3 regions of the Streptomyces sp. NPDC001156 genome follow, and region 3 is predicted to be linked to each of the others. Evidence: riboswitches for the same ligand, from Rfam matches in the RefSeq annotation. Region 3 holds a riboswitch; each other region holds the start of a gene.
The links. Region 3 has a riboswitch for cyclic di-AMP ahead of ACWDA7_RS28535 (transglycosylase family protein). Riboswitches for the same ligand answer to the same signal wherever they lie in the genome.
Positions count from the first base shown of each region.

Region 1 (4,872 bases), on a different contig from region 3:
ATGCTCACCTCCAGACACAGCGTACGTCCTGTACATTTTGTACGGAAGCCGATTTCGAGGAGGCGTGTGCCATGAACCGACCGTCCGCCCGCTATGTCCTGCCGGAGTTCACCGAACGCACCGGCTACGAGCAGCGGACCCTCGACCCGTACTCCAAGCTGCTGGACGAGCGGATCATCTTTCTGGGAACGCCCATCGACGACACCTCGGCCAATGACGTGATGGCGCAGTTCATGCACCTCGAGTACCTGGCTCCGGACCGGGACATCTCGCTGTACATCAACTCCCCCGGCGGCTCGTTCAGCGCGATGACGGCCGTCTACGACACGATCCAGTACGTCGGCTGCGATGTGGAGACGATCTGCCTCGGCCAGGCGGCGTCCGCCGCGGCCGTTCTGCTCGCCGCGGGCACGCCGGGCAAGCGGTTCGCGCTGCCCGGCGCACGCGTATTGATCCACCAGCCGTCCCTGCCCGAGCCCATCCAGGGACAGGCCACCGATCTGGCCATCCAGGCCGAGGAACTCATCCGCACGCGCAGGCGGCTGCAGGAGATGCTCGCGCGGCACACCGGGCAGAGTCCCGAGCGGATCGCAGCCGACATCGAGCGGGACAAGATCCTCGACGCCCCGGCTGCGGTGGAGTACGGGCTGGTCGATCGCATCATCCCGAGCCGCAAGGCATCACGCACCGCGCCCGGCGCGAGGTGAGCCGTCGATGCTGCCGCCCGAACTGCCTCCGCTGCCCCCGCTGACCCGTGCGGAAGCCGAACTGATCGACCGTTACCTCGACGTGGTCGACCTCGTCGGCCGCATCAACCCCGCGCACTCCGGGGACACCTACGGCTCACTGCGCGCCGCCCAGGCCCTGGTCGGCAAGGCGGTGGCCCTGCGCGAGGCCCTGGCGCTGATGCACCAGCGCGGTGAGAGCGAACTGCACGGCCGCACGCTCGCCCGGGCCCTGCGCGTCCTGGACGGCGAACGCCGCGCGGCCCGCGTCACGGTGCCTCCCGGACCGGACGACTGACCTGATGGATCGGTGCGGGTGCGGAGCCGGCCTGAGCGACGGCTCCTCCGTCCTCCTGCGTCGCGCAGGACGGTCGGCTGACGGGTAGTGATCGGCGCGTAGGAGCTGGGAAGTTGGCTGGACGGCTGCCGCGCACCGCACATCGGGCGGCGACCTCTACCCCTTTACCGCGGCTCAAACGCACCGAACGGGTTACCCACACTCGGAGTAGACGTCCATGATCCCAAGGGCCCGCGAGGCATGCGCAAAACGCTTCCCCTTGGGCCGGGATGAGGTGTTCCACCGCAGGTCCGGGCCTCGTCCCACCCCTCAACGCGGCCCGAACAAAGGGCTGTCCAGCCGAACGGGTGAGTGGTGAGTAATGCCACAAACCACCGGTTCCATTGTGTTTTTTGGACACTCGTGAGTGAAGATCCCTTGCTGACGACAAGCCCCCGCCACCACGGCGGGGCGGTCCGGGCGGACGCCGAATCCTGCCGCCGCCCGGATGACGGGTCGACAGAAATGGATCGGCAGGAGTGGAGGACCCAGCAAGGCGGGCCGCCGGAGAGATCCGGGCGGTCCTTGGGGTGAAGCCGCGTGAGCGGCCGGGCTACTTCGCCAGCCCGAATCCGACAGGTCATCCTTCACAGGCGGCTGACGAAGGGTTGCGCATGACTGCGCTCAATCGTGTCCCGTCGCTGCTGACCCGGGCCGGCACGGCCTCGGCTCTCACTCTCGCCGCCGTCGGCGGCAGCATCGTGGCCCCCGGCCTCGCCACCGACGCCGCCGCCGCGGCTCCGGCTACCAAGGCGCTGCAGATCGCGGCGTCCAAGAAGGGATCACCGTACCAGTACGGTGCCACCGGCCCGCGCCGCTTCGACTGCTCGGGGCTCACGGTGTACGCGTTCAAGAAGGCGGGCAAGAAACTGCCCCGCACCGCCGCGGCGCAGTACAACAAGACGCGCCACATCTCCGCGTCGCACCGCAGGGCGGGAGACCTGGTGTTCTTCCACTGGGGCCGCAGCGTCTACCACGTCGGCATCTACGCCGGGAAGGGAAGGATCTGGCACTCCCCGAAGACCGGGGACGTAGTGAGGCTCCAGAAGATCTGGACGAAGAGCGTGTGGTACGGACGGGTCAGCTGATTCGACCTGCGGGGTGGCGGCACGGCGCGCCGCCGCCCCGCAGGGGCGTGAGCCGGGTCGAATCGGTTACTTGTTCACCATGGCCGACCCACCACCTCACCAGGATCGGAACGAGACACCCCTGGAGCGCGCCGACCGCAACTTCTCCGAGTTGCTTCAGGAGCTGCGGGTCACCCAGACCGGGGTGCAGATCCTCTTCGCGTTCTTGCTGACCCTCGCCTTCACCTCGCGCTTCCCGTCCCTCGACACGGTCCAGCGCATCACGTACGTCACCACGCTCCTGCTGGCCGTGCTGGCCGCGGCCCTGTTCACCTCGCCCGCGGCGCTGCACCGCACCCTCTTCCAGCAGCGCGTGAAGCCCTCCGTGGTGCGGATCTCGTCCCGCCTGGCCGCGCTCGGGCTTGTGGTACTGACGCTGGCGTTCACCGGGTCGGTGCTGCTGGTGGTGGACGTGGCCATGGGGCGCATCGCCGGTATCGCCGCCAGTGCGAGCACCTTCCTGGTCTACGTCGGCCTGTGGCGTGTCATGCCGCGGATGGTCCAGCGGGCGATCACCGATCACCAGACGACGGACCAGGCGGACGGCCGGGACACCCCCGGGCCCTCCCGCTGACGTGCGGCCGCCGGTCCGCACGGGGCGACGACACGGCACGGCGCCGAGTGCGCCGGCCGGGTCTCAGGAGCCCTGCTGGCCGCCCGCCGCGACCGGCTCCACGGGTGCGGCCCACGGCAGTTCGATCGCGACCGTCTTGCCCCCCTCGCGGGTGGGCCGCACGCTCAGCTTGCCGCCGTACTCCGCGGCGAGCCAGCGGATGATCACCATTCCGCGGCCGTTGTCCTGTTGCACGGCCGCGGGCAGGCGTTTGGGGAAACGCGGGTGGCTGTCGGTGACGCCGATGCGTAATAACTCGTCCCGGTCGAGGACGACGTCCACCGTGAACGTGGGTGACTGCCCCAGGGTGTGCTGGATGGCGTTCGTGGCGAGTTCGGACACGATCAGCCGTACGGTGTCGGCGACTTCGGCGTCGCCCGGCAGCCCCCATTCGATGAGAATGTCGGAGACATATTTCCGGGCGGCGGAGACCGAGGCGGGATCGCTCGGCAGAGTGACGGATGCTTCCTGATGATCTGCCATGGCGACGGTCGTCCCTTTCCCACGGGACCGGAGTCCGACACGAGCGGTTGGTTCGAGTAACGGTTCCGGACTGGGTGCTGCTCGCCAGCCTGCCATCACCTGGCCTCCGTCGGGCGCGATCCCCCGAGATATGCATATATCTGTCGCCCAAAGCGGTGAACTCTCCGACGACCGATCGTATTTGGGCGACCCCGGGGCTCATCCTCTACCGTCGCCGTGAAAACCGCGCGCCATGCGGAGGGAGTCGGCCATGCAGTACGGACCAGCGGTGCGCCGCCGCAAACTCGGCGCCGAATTGCGCGCCCTGCGCGCCCGGACGAGGCTCACGAGCGGCGAGGCAGCCGCCCTGGTCGGCTGGCACCAGTCCAAGGTGAGCCGGATCGAGACGGGTGCCAGCGGGGTCAAACCGGCCGACGTGGGCCGGCTGCTGGACGCGTACGGCGTCGAGGAGCCCGAGCTGCGGGAGCTGCTGCTCATGCTCGCGGGCTCGGAGGACGGCGGCGGGCGGCAGAACTGGTGGAACGCCTACCGCGGGGTGCTGCCGCCGACCTACCGCGATTTCATCAGCCTGGAGTCACAGGCGAGCGGGATACGCACGCTGGAGACCTCCGTGGTGCCGGGGCTGCTCCAGACGCCCGAGTACGCCCGGGCCGTGACCCGGGCCGCCGTCGACGGTCTGGAGGACGACAAGCTGGACGCCCTGGTGGAGGTGCGGCTGGCCCGGCAGGACGTGCTGCGCGCCGATCCGCCGCTGAGCCTGTGGGCGGTTCTGGACGAGGCGGTGCTGCACCGAGAGGTGGGGGGTCCGAAGGTCATGGCGCGCCAGCTGCAACGGCTCCTGGACGCGGCCAAACTGCCCCAGGTCCGGCTCCAGGTCCTGCCGTTCGCCGCCGGGGCGCATATCGGCATTACCGGACCTTTCGTTATCTTCTCATTTCCGAGCAGATCTGATCTGGATGTAGTTGTTCTCGACCACTTGACGAGTAGCCTCTACCTGGAGCGGAAAGAAGACCTCCAGGCCTACAGCGAGGCCTTCAACTCCCTTCGGATCCACGCCCTTTCCCCCGAGGACACGTTGGATTACATCGCCGCGTTGGCCGGCGACGCATAAGGAGTCACCATGTCAGCACTGCCTCGACACATCCCTTCCAGCACCTTGCTGCACGGAGTGCGGTGGCTGCGCAGCAGTCGCAGCACGGGAATGAACAACTGCGTCGAGACCGCTCTGCCCGGCCCCGGACGCTGGTCCGGCCTGGTGGCCGTGCGCGACTCAAAGAACGTGAGCGGACCCGCCCTGGTCTTCGGCCCCGGCGCCTGGAAGGAGTTCCTGACCGAACTGAGGTGATCACGTTTCTGCGACTCGGTAGCAAATCGGCCAATTTCGAACCGCTTTCCGAGTCACTTCCGTAGCAATTCCTCCCCCACTCTGTTCGTGCGAGCTCGTAGGCATCACCCGTACGGCGCGCGAGGCACGGCCGTTTCGCCGACTCACGGTCGCGTTTCGCCGATCACCCCCACGGCGTGCTCGATCTGACCGTCGGTGAGGTCGGCACGAGCGGTCAGCCGCAGCCGTGAGATGCCGTCGGG
Region 1 is NZ_JBSFJX010000054.1:293-5,164, reverse strand. It holds gene ACWDA7_RS24350 (ATP-dependent Clp protease proteolytic subunit) at 72-707, shown strand; gene ACWDA7_RS24345 (hypothetical protein) at 715-1,023, shown strand; cyclic di-AMP (ydaO/yuaA leader) riboswitch at 1,488-1,672, shown strand; gene ACWDA7_RS24340 (NlpC/P60 family protein) at 1,677-2,150, shown strand; gene ACWDA7_RS24335 (DUF6328 family protein) at 2,230-2,763, shown strand; gene ACWDA7_RS24330 (ATP-binding protein) at 2,827-3,285, opposite strand; gene ACWDA7_RS24325 (helix-turn-helix domain-containing protein) at 3,536-4,396, shown strand; gene ACWDA7_RS24320 (DUF397 domain-containing protein) at 4,406-4,630, shown strand; partial or broken gene ACWDA7_RS24315 (aminotransferase class I/II-fold pyridoxal phosphate-dependent enzyme) at 4,774-4,872, opposite strand, start outside.
Region 1: linked by a shared signal. The riboswitch ahead of ACWDA7_RS24340 (NlpC/P60 family protein) and the one ahead of ACWDA7_RS28535 (transglycosylase family protein) in region 3 are both predicted to bind cyclic di-AMP.

Region 2 (6,307 bases), on a different contig from region 3:
CCTGCTGTCCGGACCGGAGGACTTCGACCGGGTCGACGAGGTGCGGGCGGCCAGCGACGCGATACTCGTCGGCGCGGGCACGCTGCGCACGGACAACCCGCGGCTGCTGGTCTACTCCGACGAACGGCGCGCGGCCCGGGTCGCCGCAGGGCTGCCGGAGTACCCGCTGAAGGTCACGGTGAGCGCGTCCGGCGCCCTGGACCCGGATGCCCTCTTCTGGCACACGGGCGGCGAGAAGGCCGTCTACACGACGGACTCGGGCGCCGAGCGGCTGCGTGGATCGCTGCCGGCGGACGTGGAGGTGGTCGCTCTGGGTCCGGACGTGAACTGGCGCGCGGTCCTCGCCCACCTCGGGGACGTCAAGGGCGTACGGCGGCTGATGGTCGAAGGCGGCGGGCGCGTGCACACCCAGCTGCTCCGGCAGGGTCTCGCGGATGAGTTGCAGCTCGTCGTCGCTCCGCTGTTCGTGGGCGAACCGGGCGCACCGCGGATGTTCGGGCCGGGCGCCTACCCGCCGGGGCGGATGCGGCTGGTGGAGACGCGGCCGGTCGGGGACGTCGTGCTGCTGCGGTACGTGCCCACGGCGCCCGGCGCCGGCGCGCTCGCCTCCGCCGCGGACCGGCGCTGGCTCGAGACGGCCTGCGAGCTCGCCGCGCAGTGCCCACCGTCCCGCACGGCCTTCAGCGTGGGGGCGGTGGTCGTCGCGGCCGACGGTACGGAGCTGGCGCGTGGGCACTCTCGCGAGGGCGGCGACCCCGTGGTCCACGCCGAGGAGTCGGCCCTGGCGAAGCTGGACCCCGCCGATCCGCGGCTCGCGGGCGCCACGGTGTACAGCAGCCTGGAACCGTGCGCCCGCCGCGCCTCCCGGCCCGCGCCGTGCGCCCGGCTGATCCTGGACGCCGGGGTGCGGCGCGTGGTCACCGCCTGGCGCGAGCCGGACACGTTCGTGCAGGCGGCCGACGGGAACGCCGTGCTGACGGAGGCCGGGGCGGACGTGGTGCTCCTGCCGCAGTACGAGGACCTGGCGAAGGCCCCGAACGCGCATCTGCTGTCCCCCTCGACCCGCCCCTGAGACGCCCGCCACGACTGCGTGGACGGGCCGGAATGAGCTGGTGAAGCGCGTGGGCGTAAACCCGTGCGCTTCACGTCGCGCGTATGGCTTACACTGGTATCACCGACGCGGGGTGGAGCAGCTCGGTAGCTCGCTGGGCTCATAACCCAGAGGTCGCAGGTTCAAATCCTGTCCCCGCTACTGATGGCCGAGGGCCGGAGTCCGAAAGGGCTCCGGCCCTCGGTGTTTCCTCCGCCCGGCGCGTCCACCGGTTCGCTCCCGGTCCATACCCCGGCCGGCCCACAGCGGTCGCCCTCCGCTCCCCTTCCGTGAAGCCTGGACGCGTGGTGCAGCAAGCAGGCCCGCTGTGGCTCGAGGAGTCGTACGACGACCACGACCAGCCCGGCGGCCGACCGTCCGGTGAACCCGTGCCGGCCGCCGGTGCCGGGGACACCCCGTCACCGCGTCGAGTCGAGCGCGAGAACCGTCGTTTCTTCTGCGCGCGGGCGTTCCTGAGCGCCCTGCCCGCCCTGCTCATCGCCATCGGGACCGGCTACGACTTCCTCGGCCCGTCGGATGTCACGGCCGGCCCGTTGTTCACCGCCGCGCCGCTCGTCGCCGCGCCGCTCTACTCGCTGCGCGGCACGGTGCTCACCGGTGTGGCGGCGGTGCTCGCCGTCCTCGCCGTCCACCTCAGGCTCGGCCTTCCCGGGAGGGCCGACGCGGTCACCGAGATGGGCACCGTCGTGACCGTCGCCGTCCTGGCCGTCCTCATCAACCTGCTCGTCCGGCGCAAGAACGAACGCCTCGCCTCCGCCCGGGGGATCGCCGAGGCCGTCCAGCGTGCCGTGCTGCCCGAGCCGGCCCCACGGATCGGCGGGCTGGACGTCGCGGCCCGGTACGAGGCCGCGCAGGCCGGGGCCTTCATCGGCGGCGACCTGTACGCCGTGCAGGACTCCCCGCACGGGGTACGGCTCGTGGTCGGCGACGTGCGGGGCAAGGGCATGGGAGCCGTGGCCGCGGTCGCCGTGGTCATCGGCGCCTTCAGGGAGGCCGCCGAACAGGAGTCGACCCCGGAGGCGGTCGCCCAGCGTCTGGAGCGGGCACTGTCGCGCGAGGGCACTCGGCGAGACGGACTCGACGCGTGCGAGGGGTTCACCACCGCGGTCCTCGCCGAGATCCCGCACGGCGGCGGGGTCGTCCGGATCGTCAACCGCGGCCACCCCGCGCCCCTCCTCCTGCTCCCGGACGGCACGCTGCGGCTACTGGAGGCCCGTGAGCCGGCGCTACCCCTCGGCATGGGAGACCTCGGGGTCTGGCCCGACCGTAGTGAGGAGTGGGAGTTCCCGCCCGGGGCGACGCTGCTCCTCTACACCGACGGCGTCTCGGAGGCACGGGACGCGCACGGCGAGTTCTATGATCCCGCCGCCCGGCTCGCCGGCCGCGTCTTCCCCGGTCCCGGCGCACTGCTGGCCGCGGTCACCGAGGAGGTCGCCCGCCACACCGGCTGCCGCGCCACCGACGACATGGCCCTGCTGGCCGTGCGCCGGCCCGAGCGCCCTTGATGGGTGACGCTCGGTGGTCGAGCGGTGCCCCTGCGCATAACAACTGATACACCGTCAACACTTGTGAGGTGCATGAGGCGTAGCCAACTCGCCCGTTTTGGGTCGGTCATGGCATGAAAGTCCTGGCCAAGTACGTCAAGGATCTGTTCAACAGCTTGGAATCCGGGCTCCGCGTCTATTAACGTTCGATAACGCAGCGCGGTCGTCCCAGCCGTCACAAGAGGCGGCTCCGTGCGCATGCCGAATCCCGCAAGGGAACCGGGGAACCACCAACTTGGGGTGAATCGGGCGGATACCGCCGCGGAAGCACGGCCGGTATACGCGCGTAGGAGACCTTCCTCTCCGAACCCGTCAGCTAACCCGGTAGGCGAGACGGAAGGAAAGGAGTGCGCCCACGTGGCGTCCAACCCGCCTGCCCAGAGCACCTCGTCCGCTCCCAACGCCACTCAGACGTTCGGGTACGCACCCGGCGCCGAGGAAGGCCCCTGGGAGGAGTGGAACCCCACTGAGGAGTCCCTCCGTCCCGTCCGCGGCCGGCACCGCGTCGGCAAGCAGCGCGGAGGAGGGCTCGCACGCAGCTCCACCGTTTTGGGCGTCGGTGTGATGGCCGCAGTCGGCGCGGGCGGCATGGCCACCGCGCAGACCGGCAAGCCGCCGGTGTCCATATCCATGCCGGACCTCTCCTCGGTCACCGAATCGGCCAAGGCCCTCATCGGCCAGGACACCGCCGCCCCCAAGGGCTCCGCCACCCCTCTGAGCACCGCGGGCGTCTCCACCGCCGACGCCGCCGCGGGCACCAAGGACGCGGGTGAGGCGCTGCGCACCCGGATCATCCAGCAGGCCGAGGCCCAGCAGGACCGGATCGCCGTCGAGGCCGCCCGGGCCGCCGAGGACGCCGCCGCGCAGAAGGCCGCCGCCGCGGCCAAGAAGGCGCAGGAGGACGCGGCTGCGAAGGCCGCCGCGGACAAGCAGAAGGCCGCGGAAGAGGCCAAGAAGAAGGCCGAGGCGGAACGGCTGGCGGAACTGGCCAAGCAGTTCACGCTGCCGACCTCCTCCTACACCCTCACCTCCCGCTTCGGTGACGCCGGCGCCATGTGGTCCTCCGGGTACCACACGGGCCTCGACTTCGCCGCTCCCACGGGCACGCTCATCAAGGCGATCCACAGCGGCACCATCACGGAGGCCGGCTGGGCCGGATCGTACGGCTACCGCACGATCCTGACCCTCGACGACGGCACGCAGCTGTGGTTCTGCCACCAGTCGTCGATCAGCGTCAGCGTCGGCCAGAAGGTGGCCACGGGCGATGTCATCGGCCGCGTGGGCGCGACGGGCAACGTGACCGGGCCGCACCTGCATCTGGAGGTCCACCCGGGCGGCGGTGACGCGATCGACCCGATGGCATGGCTGCAGAGCAGGGGTCTCAACCCCTGACGGTTCGGGCGGGCCCTCCGCGGCCTCCCTCCCCGGCTCCGGCAGTCCTGACGTAACCCCCCCACGTCAGGACTGCCGGTCGTGGTCGTCGTCTCGAGTCGGAATACGTCGATCCGGTTGTTTACGCGAATTTTGCGGCGGTTCCGGAAGGCGCCCGTCCGGTACGGGCGTTGGGATTGAGCATGACTTCTCTTCGCAAGCTCGGTTCCTCCGACCTCGAGGTCTTTCCGCTCTCTCTCGGCGGCAACGTCTTCGGCTGGACCGCGGACGAGGCCCAGTCCTTCGCGGTGCTCGACGCCTATGCGGCGGCGGGCGGCAACTTCGTCGACACCGCTGACTCCTACTCGGCCTTCGCCCCGGGCAACAAGGGCGGCGAGTCGGAGACCATCATCGGCAAGTGGGTCAAGGCGCGCGGCAACCGCTCGGACGTCGTCATCGCCACCAAGGTCAGCCAGCACCCGGAGTACCAGGGCCTGCGCGCCGCCAACATCAGGGCGGCGGCCGACGCGTCCCTGCGCCGTCTGGACACCGACTACATCGACCTCTACTACACGCACTTCGACCAGCCCGAGGTGCCCGTGGAGGAGATCATCGGCGCACTGGACGAGCTGGTGAAGGCGGGCAAGGTGCGTGCCATCGCCGCCTCGAACATCTCCCCCGAACGCCTCCAGGAGTCCCTCGACCTGTCCGACCGCGAGAACCTCGCGCGGTACGTGGCGCTGCAGCCGCACTACAACCTGGTCTCGCGCGACACATACGAGGGCACGCTGGAGGGCGTCGCCTCCCGCGCCGGTCTCGCGGCCGTCCCGTACTACTCCCTCGCGGCCGGATTCCTGACCGGCAAGTACCGGCCGGGTACGACGGTGGACTCGGCGCGTGCGGGGCGTGCCGGTGAGTACCTGAAGTCGGAGCGAGGACTGCGCGTGCTGGCGGCCCTGGACGAGGTCGCGCAGGAGCGGGGCGCGGAGATCGCGACGGTGGCCCTGGCGTGGCTCGCGGGCCGGCCGACGGTGGCGGCCCCGATCGCCTCCGCCCGCACGCTGGAACAGCTCCCGGCCCTGCTGGCGGTGGGGGACCTGACGCTGACGGACGACGAGGCGGCGAAGCTGACGGCGGCGTCGGCGTAAGGGCCGCCCGCTTCCCCCCGGTCGTCCCCCCGGGTCCGGCGGCGCCGAGCCTTCCGCGACCGCTACGAGCGGTACGGGTTGTAGGTGGGATACGGCGCCGCCGGACCGTAGGGCCCCGGCCAGTACGCCGGGGCGTACCCGTAGATCGGTGGGACCTGCGGTGTCACCACCGGCGGGGCCACCGGTGTCGTGGCCCGCGCGGCGTATGCGAGCGTCGGCCGTGCCACCGACCGCCGCGCCCACAGCTCGTCCAGCAGTTCCCGTTCCCGTACGACGAAATCGGCGTCGGCCCGGCCCCGGCGCCCCCGGTGGCGCAGGAACGCGAGCGAGGTGGCGTACGCCTCGTACTGCGCCACCGAACGTGCCGCGGGCTTCCCGAAGTGGTGGCGTGCGTACTCCCGGGCCAGCCGCCGGGCCCGCATCGAGCCGAGGACGAACGGTTCCACCGGGCCCAGCCACCCGGTGACCGCGTACACCGGCAGCTCCTCCCGCACGGTCCGCAGCTCCCGCTGCCGCGTCCAGACGACCAGCCAGGTCAGCAGCGCGAACGCGGGCACCATGAATGACGCGTAGACCGCGAAGAACCCGTAGTCGCCGAATGCCGAGGATCCGTTCCACATGGCGTGCATGCCCATCGCGAGCAGCAGCCCGACCAGCGGCAACAGGACCCGGCGCAGGTGCTTGCGCTCCGAGGTGAGGGCGGCGATGCCGAAGCCGATGCCGGTGAGCACGGTGAACAGGGGATGGGCGAAGGGGGACATCACCACGCGGACGAAGAAGGTCGCGGCGGTCACGGACGCGAGCCCCCGCTGCCCGCTCAGCTCGTCCGTGCCGAAGGCGGTGCCCAGGTAGAGGATGTTCTCGGTGAAGGCGAAGCCGGTCGCGGTGACCCCGGCGATCACCACGCCGTCGACGATCCCGGTGAAGTCCCGTCTGCGGAAGAGGAAGACCAGCAGCACGGCCGCGGCCTTCGCGGACTCCTCGACGACGGGCGCTATGACGGTCGCACCGAGGGTGTCGGCGCCGTGCGGGTCGGCGGTGGCGGTCGCTATCCATTTGGTCGCGAAGCTGTTCGCGACGATCGCGATGAGCGCGGCCGCGCACGCACCCCAGGCGAAGGCGAAGAGCAGATT
Region 2 is NZ_JBSFJX010000030.1:18,042-24,348, reverse strand. It holds gene ACWDA7_RS17335 (dihydrofolate reductase family protein) at 1-1,072, shown strand, start outside; tRNA gene ACWDA7_RS17330 (tRNA-Met) at 1,179-1,252, shown strand; gene ACWDA7_RS17325 (PP2C family protein-serine/threonine phosphatase) at 1,396-2,616, shown strand; cyclic di-AMP (ydaO/yuaA leader) riboswitch at 2,845-3,001, shown strand; gene ACWDA7_RS17320 (M23 family metallopeptidase) at 3,013-4,047, shown strand; gene ACWDA7_RS17315 (aldo/keto reductase) at 4,230-5,174, shown strand; gene ACWDA7_RS17310 (PrsW family intramembrane metalloprotease) at 5,237-6,307, opposite strand, start outside.
Region 2: linked by a shared signal. The riboswitch ahead of ACWDA7_RS17320 (M23 family metallopeptidase) and the one ahead of ACWDA7_RS28535 (transglycosylase family protein) in region 3 are both predicted to bind cyclic di-AMP.

Region 3 (6,307 bases):
GGCGTCGAAGGAACTCCACGTCGACCTCAATCCGCGCTATGGCGCCTGGGATGTGCAGAAGAGCAGCCGGGTGGACGTGCCTACCCCCTGGGTCAAGGAGGTCACCTCGGCGGCGACGCAGCGGACGGCGTAGCGCGGGTGCGGTTCGGGGGGCGTCGGGTGCCGTGCCGAGGCCGTCGGGCGGCCTGTGGACAAAGCCCGGGGACGTCAGTGGCGTGCGTTACGTTCGAAGGGTGAACGCAACCAGCCCTCGCGACGACGGTCCGCACGCGACCGATGCCCCCGACGCGGCCGTCGGCCGAATCGTCCTGCTCACCACCAGCCACCGGGTCGCGCCCGGGCTGTTGTCCTGGCCCGCCTGGCAGGCCCTGCGCGACGCCGACCGGGTCCTGTGTGCGGACGGCGCACACCCCCAGCTGCCCTATCTGCGTGAGGCGGGCATAGCGGTCGAGGAGGCCGCCCCGACCGCGCAGGAGTTGGTCGACGCCTGCGCCGGCGGGCACACGGTGGCCGTCGTGGCGACCGGCGAGGGCGAGCCGCAGCTCACCGACGGCCTGGCCCGGCTTGCGGGTTCGGGCCGGGTACGGATGCCCGAGCTGGAGCTGCTCCCCGCGTCGTACGACCTCCCCGGCGCTCGTCTTCTCGACCTCGTCCAGGTCATGGACCGCATCCGCGCCGAGTGCCCCTGGTCCTCGCAGCAAACCCACGAGGGACTGGCCAAGTACGGCATCGAGGAAGCGTACGAACTGGTCGAGGCGATCGAGGCGGGCGACCGCGACGAGTTGCGCGAGGAACTGGGCGACGTCCTGCTCCAGGTCGTCTTCCACTCCCGCATAGCCGAGGAGGACCAGGACGCGCCGTTCTCCATCGACGATGTGGCGGGCGGCATCGTGGCCAAGCTGATCCACCGCCACCCGCACGTCTTCGGCGACGAGACCGCGACGACGCCGGAGGAGGTCAAGGAGCACTGGCTACGCACCAAGGCGATCGAAAAGCGGCGCACATCGGTGACGGAGGGCGTTCCGCTCGGCCAGCCGGGTCTGGCCCTGGCGGCCAAGCTGTCGTCCCGCGCCCGCACAGCGGGCCTCGACGTCCCGCTTCCGCAGGGCGAGGGCATCGGCTACGAACTCCTGGTGATGGCGACGCGAGCGGAGTCGGAGGGCGTGGACCCGGAGGCAGCACTACGAGCGGCGGCCCGCGCGTACCGGGATGCGATCCGGGGAGCGGAGGGCGACGACTGAGGGGTCGCTGACCCGGGCCCGGGGCGGAGGCGGCTAGGGACCGCGGGCTGTCGGGTACGCGGTTCTTGGGGGCGTGCCGGGGCCGGGTCCATGTTGATGCCGGCACGGGGCTGTGCTGCTGCCAGGCATGCGGACACGGAGCGGGCGTGTCCGGGGTCCATGGCGGCATGACGGCGGTGGTGCTGCCCGGTGTGCGGTTCCTGGGGCGGGCCTCTGCGCCGGTCCGTGGTCGGTGGCGGCATGACGGCGGTGGTGCCCGGTGTGCGGTTCCCGGGGCGGGCCTCTGCGCCGGTCCGTGGTCGGTGGCGGCATGACGGTGGTGCTGCCCGGTGTGCGGTTCCTGGGGCGGGCCTCTGCGCCGGTCCGTGGTCGGTGGCGGCATGACGGCGGTGGTGCTGCCCGGTGTGCGGTTCCTGGGCGCGGCCCGGCGTCGGGCCCGCGACCGGATCGGTCAAAGCCGCAGCAAGGCGACGTCGGCAGCCGATCCGGGCGCAAGGCCGTCGGGAAGGGCCCCGACGCGTGGCTCGGTCTGCCGGATACCGTCGAAGTGTGACCAGCCCGTCCCGTCCCCAGCCCTCGGCGCCCGAACTCTTCACCTGGGAGTTCGCCGCCGACCCCTACCCCGCCTACGCCTGGCTCCGCGAGCACGCTCCCGTGCACCGGACGAAACTGCCGAGCGGGGTGGAGGCCTGGCTGGTCACCCGGTACGCCGATGCCAAGCAGGCCCTCGCCGACCAGCGGCTCAGCAAGAACCCGGCGCACCACGACGAACCCGCGCACGCCAAGGGCAAGACCGGCATCCCCGGCGAGCGCAAGGCCGAGCTGATGACGCACCTGCTCAACATCGATCCCCCGGACCACACGCGGCTGCGGCGGCTCGTCTCCAAGGCCTTCACCCCCCGTCGCGTCGCCGAGTTCACACCCCGGGTGCAGGAGCTGACCGACCAGCTCATCGACCGCTTCGCGGAACGCGGCTCCGCCGATCTCATCCATGAGTTCGCCTTCCCGCTCCCCATCTACGCCATCTGCGACATGCTCGGCGTCCCCCGCGAGGACCAGGACGACTTCAGGGACTGGGCCGGGATGATGATCCGGCACGGCGGGGGACCCCGGGGCGGGGTCGCCCGGTCCGTCAAGAAGATGCGCGGCTATCTCGCCGACCTCATCCACCGCAAGCGCGAAGCTCTGCCCGATGCGCCCGGCCCCGGTGAGGACCTCATCTCCGGGCTCATCCGCGCCTCCGACCACGGCGAGCACCTCACCGAGAACGAGGCCGCCGCCATGGCCTTCATCCTGCTCTTCGCCGGGTTCGAGACAACGGTCAATCTGATCGGCAACGGGACGTACGCCCTCCTCACCCACCCCGAGCAGCGTGCCTGGCTGCAGGCCTCCCTCGCCCGTGGGGAGCGCGGGCTGCTCGAGACGGGGGTCGAGGAACTCCTCCGCTACGACGGCCCGGTCGAGCTGGCCACCTGGCGGTTCGCCACCCAGCCGCTCACCGTCGGCGGGCAGGACATCGCCCCCGGCGATCCGGTGCTCGTCGTGCTGGCGGCCGCCGACCGGGACCCGGAGCGGTTCGCCGATCCCGATGTGCTCGACCTCTCCCGCCGCGACAACCAGCATCTGGGATACGGCCACGGCATCCACTACTGCCTCGGCGCCCCCCTCGCCCGCCTCGAGGGGCAGACCGCCCTCGCCACGCTCCTCATCCGGCTGCCCGATCTGGAACTCGGGGCGGACCCGGTCGACTTGCGCTGGCGCGGCGGACTCATCATGCGGGGATTGCGAACTTTGCCCGTAAAGTTCGCGACGGATCGTGATGTGCGACGGCCGTCTGGCGCCGATTCCGGAGGATGACGCGGCGATCACGCGGGCGGTCCCGTAGTCGGTCCCGGAAAGGTGACACGCACTCAACTCTGTGATCTTCACGTGATCTGCGCTGCATTAACTTGTGACAAGTGATCGCTTGGCGCTACCTTCACGCAGCAGCGCGACGACATGCCTCAACCGTCGCGCCGGTCCCTGCTGTCGTGTGAAAGGCAAGCGCATGCTCTCCGGGAACGGCCGTCACCGGCGCCCCCGCCAGGCTCCGGCTCTCCTTGTCGCGGCAGGGGTGACCGGCTCAGCGATCGCGATCCCGCTGCTGGGCGCCACCGGTGCGAGCGCGGCCTCCGGTATCACCTGGGACCGGGTCGCGGAGTGCGCGAGCGGAGGCTCCTGGAGCGCGGACACCGGCAACGACCGCTACGGCGGGCTCCAGTTGACGCAGCAGGACTGGGACGAGTACGGCGGCCTCGACTACGCCCCCAGGGCCGACCAGGCGAGCCGCTCCCAGCAGATCGCCGTCGCCGAGAGGATCCTCGACGGCCAGGGCGTCTCCGTCTGGTCCGCCTGCGGTCTGGTCGCCGGCCTGAGTGAGGACTCGGCCTCCGCGCACGTCGACACCGGCCTCGCGGGCGAATCCTCCGACGGCGGGTCCTCCTCCGGCTACGGCATGGACTCCGGACTGTCCGAGTCGTCTGGATCGACCACTTCGGGGCACTCATCGCCTTCTTCGTCCGCCTCCTCCTCTTCGTCGCCTTCCTCCGGGGCGAGTGAGAAGTCCTTCAAGGGTGCTTCCCGATCGGCGGGGTCTCAGGGTGACGGCGACGCGTCCACTGAAGCGACGAAGAGCGACGAGTCGGACAAGTCCGGGCAGAGCGACACCTCTTCGAGGGCCGGTCGTCATCGCGGGAGCAGCGCCGACGAGAGTGCGGCGGGTGACCGTGCGGGCGACTCGGCCGCCCGGCACGCTTCGCGCGGCTCCAGCGCCGGGCGCGACGTCGCCGACGGCTCGTACACCGTCCGGCCCGGGGACAATCTGACGGCCATCGCCGACTCCCTTGACCTGAAGGGCGGATGGGCCAAGCTGTACGACGCGAACAAGAAGACGGTCGGCGCCGACCCCGACCTCATTCTCCCCGGTCAGAACCTTGAGATCGGTACCGAATCCGACGCCGGGCAGCAGTGAACTGCCTTGCCGTTCCAGGGGACTTCATGCCCTGGTTCGTGGCGAATGTCTGATTTGGCGAGAGTGAGATATGAGTCTCATAAGCCCTGATCGTCTTTGAAATTCCGCGGATCGACTGCTTACGGTCGTGTCCGCTCGCCACAGCGGGCCCCCACGGTCGCAACGCCGAATCCTGCCAGCGGCCGTGTGGGAACAGTCGACGCGTCAAGCGCCGTAGGCAGGAGCGGGGGACCCAAGGTAAGCGCCGCGCCCGGACATTGACCGGGACGGCTCGGGGTGAAGCCGCGCACCACGTCGTGCGCGGCCGGGCAACTCAACCGGCCCGAACCCGACAGCTCACCTCGCAGGCGTCGGTGAGGGGATCGAACCATGCTGTGTTCCGGCAAGGGCAAGCACCGCCGCCCGTCCAAGGCCACTCGCGCCGTCACACTCGCCGGCGTCGCCGGCGCCGCCATAGCCGCTCCGCTGCTCGCGGCCGGCAACGCCTCGGCCGCCACCTCGGCCGAGTGGGACGCCGTCGCCCAGTGCGAGTCCGGCGGCAACTGGGCCATCAACACCGGCAACGGTTTCTACGGTGGCCTGCAGTTCACGAACTCCACCTGGGCCGCCTACGGTGGCACCGCCTACGCCGCGCGTGCGGACCTGGCAAGTAAGGCCCAGCAGATCGCCGTCGCCGAGAAGGTCCTCGCAGGCCAGGGCAAGGGTGCCTGGCCGGTGTGCGGCAAGGGCCTGTCGAGCGCCCCCTACAACGGCGCCGCGGCCTCCACGAACAACTCGGCGAAGAGCGCCACGACCACTCGCTCGACCGGTGAGCAGACGGCCAACCGCTCCGCGCAGCGCCCGGCTCCCCAGAAGACGGTCACCACCCCGACCGGCCAGAAGATCAAGAAGGGCGACGGCGAGTACAAGGTCGTCAAGGGTGACAGCCTCAGCTCGATCGCCGAGAAGCACCACGTCCAGGGCGGCTGGAAGAAGCTGTTCCAGCTGAACAAGGACATCGTCAAGGACGCCGACCTCATCTACCCGGGTCAGCAGCTGCACCTGAAGTGACAGCTGCCGGGCAGCCGGCTCACAGGGTCCCCCCAGACGTGACCTCCATGGTGGGGGTCACGTGAGATCCACCCCCGTCCCCACGGGCTCCCCGCTCCGGTGCGTGTTCCCCCGTACGCACCGGAGCGGGGCCTTTTTGCCTGCGCGCCGTGCGATTTTCACCGGGCTTTCCTCTCCTCCTTTGTTCCGAGTAGGAACAATGTGTACCGTCACCCTGTCCTGGACGGTCGGTCGGCTGGCCGCCCACCCGGGACGGATAGGCTCTAGTCGCAAGGTGCCCCGCACTCTCAGCGTCACATCCATGAAGGAGATGCTCGTGCCGTCCATCGACGTCGTCGTAGCCCGGGAAATCCTGGACTCCCGCGGCAACCCCACGGTCGAGGTCGAGGTTGGCCTCGACGACGGCAGCACGGGTCGTGCCGCCGTCCCGTCCGGCGCCTCCACCGGTGCCTTCGAGGCCATCGAGCTCCGCGACGGTGACCCCAACCGCTACCAGGGCAAGGGCGTCGAGAAGGCCGTCCTCGCCGTCATCGAGCAGATCGGCCCGGAGCTCGTCGGCTACGACGCCACCGAGCAGCGCCTGATCGACCAGGCGATGTTCGACCTGGACGCCACCGACAACAAGGGCTCGCTCGGCGCCAACGCCATCCTCGGCGTCTCCCTCGCCGTCGCCCACGCCGCCTCCGAGGCGAGCGACCTCCCGCTCTTCCGTTACCTGGGCGGCCCGAACGCGCACCTGCTGCCGGTGCCGATGATGAACATCCTGAACGGCGGCTCGCACGCCGACTCCAACGTGGACATCCAGGAGTTCATGATCGCCCCGATCGGCGCGGAGTCCTTCTCGGAGGCCCTGCGCTGGGGCGCCGAGGTCTACCACACCCTGAAGAAGGTGCTGAAGACCAAGGGCCTGTCCACCGGCCTCGGTGACGAGGGCGGCTTCGCCCCGAACCTCGGCTCCAACCGCGAGGCCCTCGACCTCATCCTCGAGGCCGTCAAGCAGGCCGGG
Region 3 is NZ_JBSFJX010000073.1:22,380-28,686, reverse strand. It holds gene ACWDA7_RS28555 (SurA N-terminal domain-containing protein) at 1-133, shown strand, start outside; gene ACWDA7_RS28550 (nucleoside triphosphate pyrophosphohydrolase) at 234-1,241, shown strand; gene ACWDA7_RS28545 (cytochrome P450 family protein) at 1,791-3,098, shown strand; gene ACWDA7_RS28540 (transglycosylase family protein) at 3,289-4,251, shown strand; cyclic di-AMP (ydaO/yuaA leader) riboswitch at 4,451-4,616, shown strand; gene ACWDA7_RS28535 (transglycosylase family protein) at 4,621-5,301, shown strand; gene eno (phosphopyruvate hydratase) at 5,612-6,307, shown strand, end outside.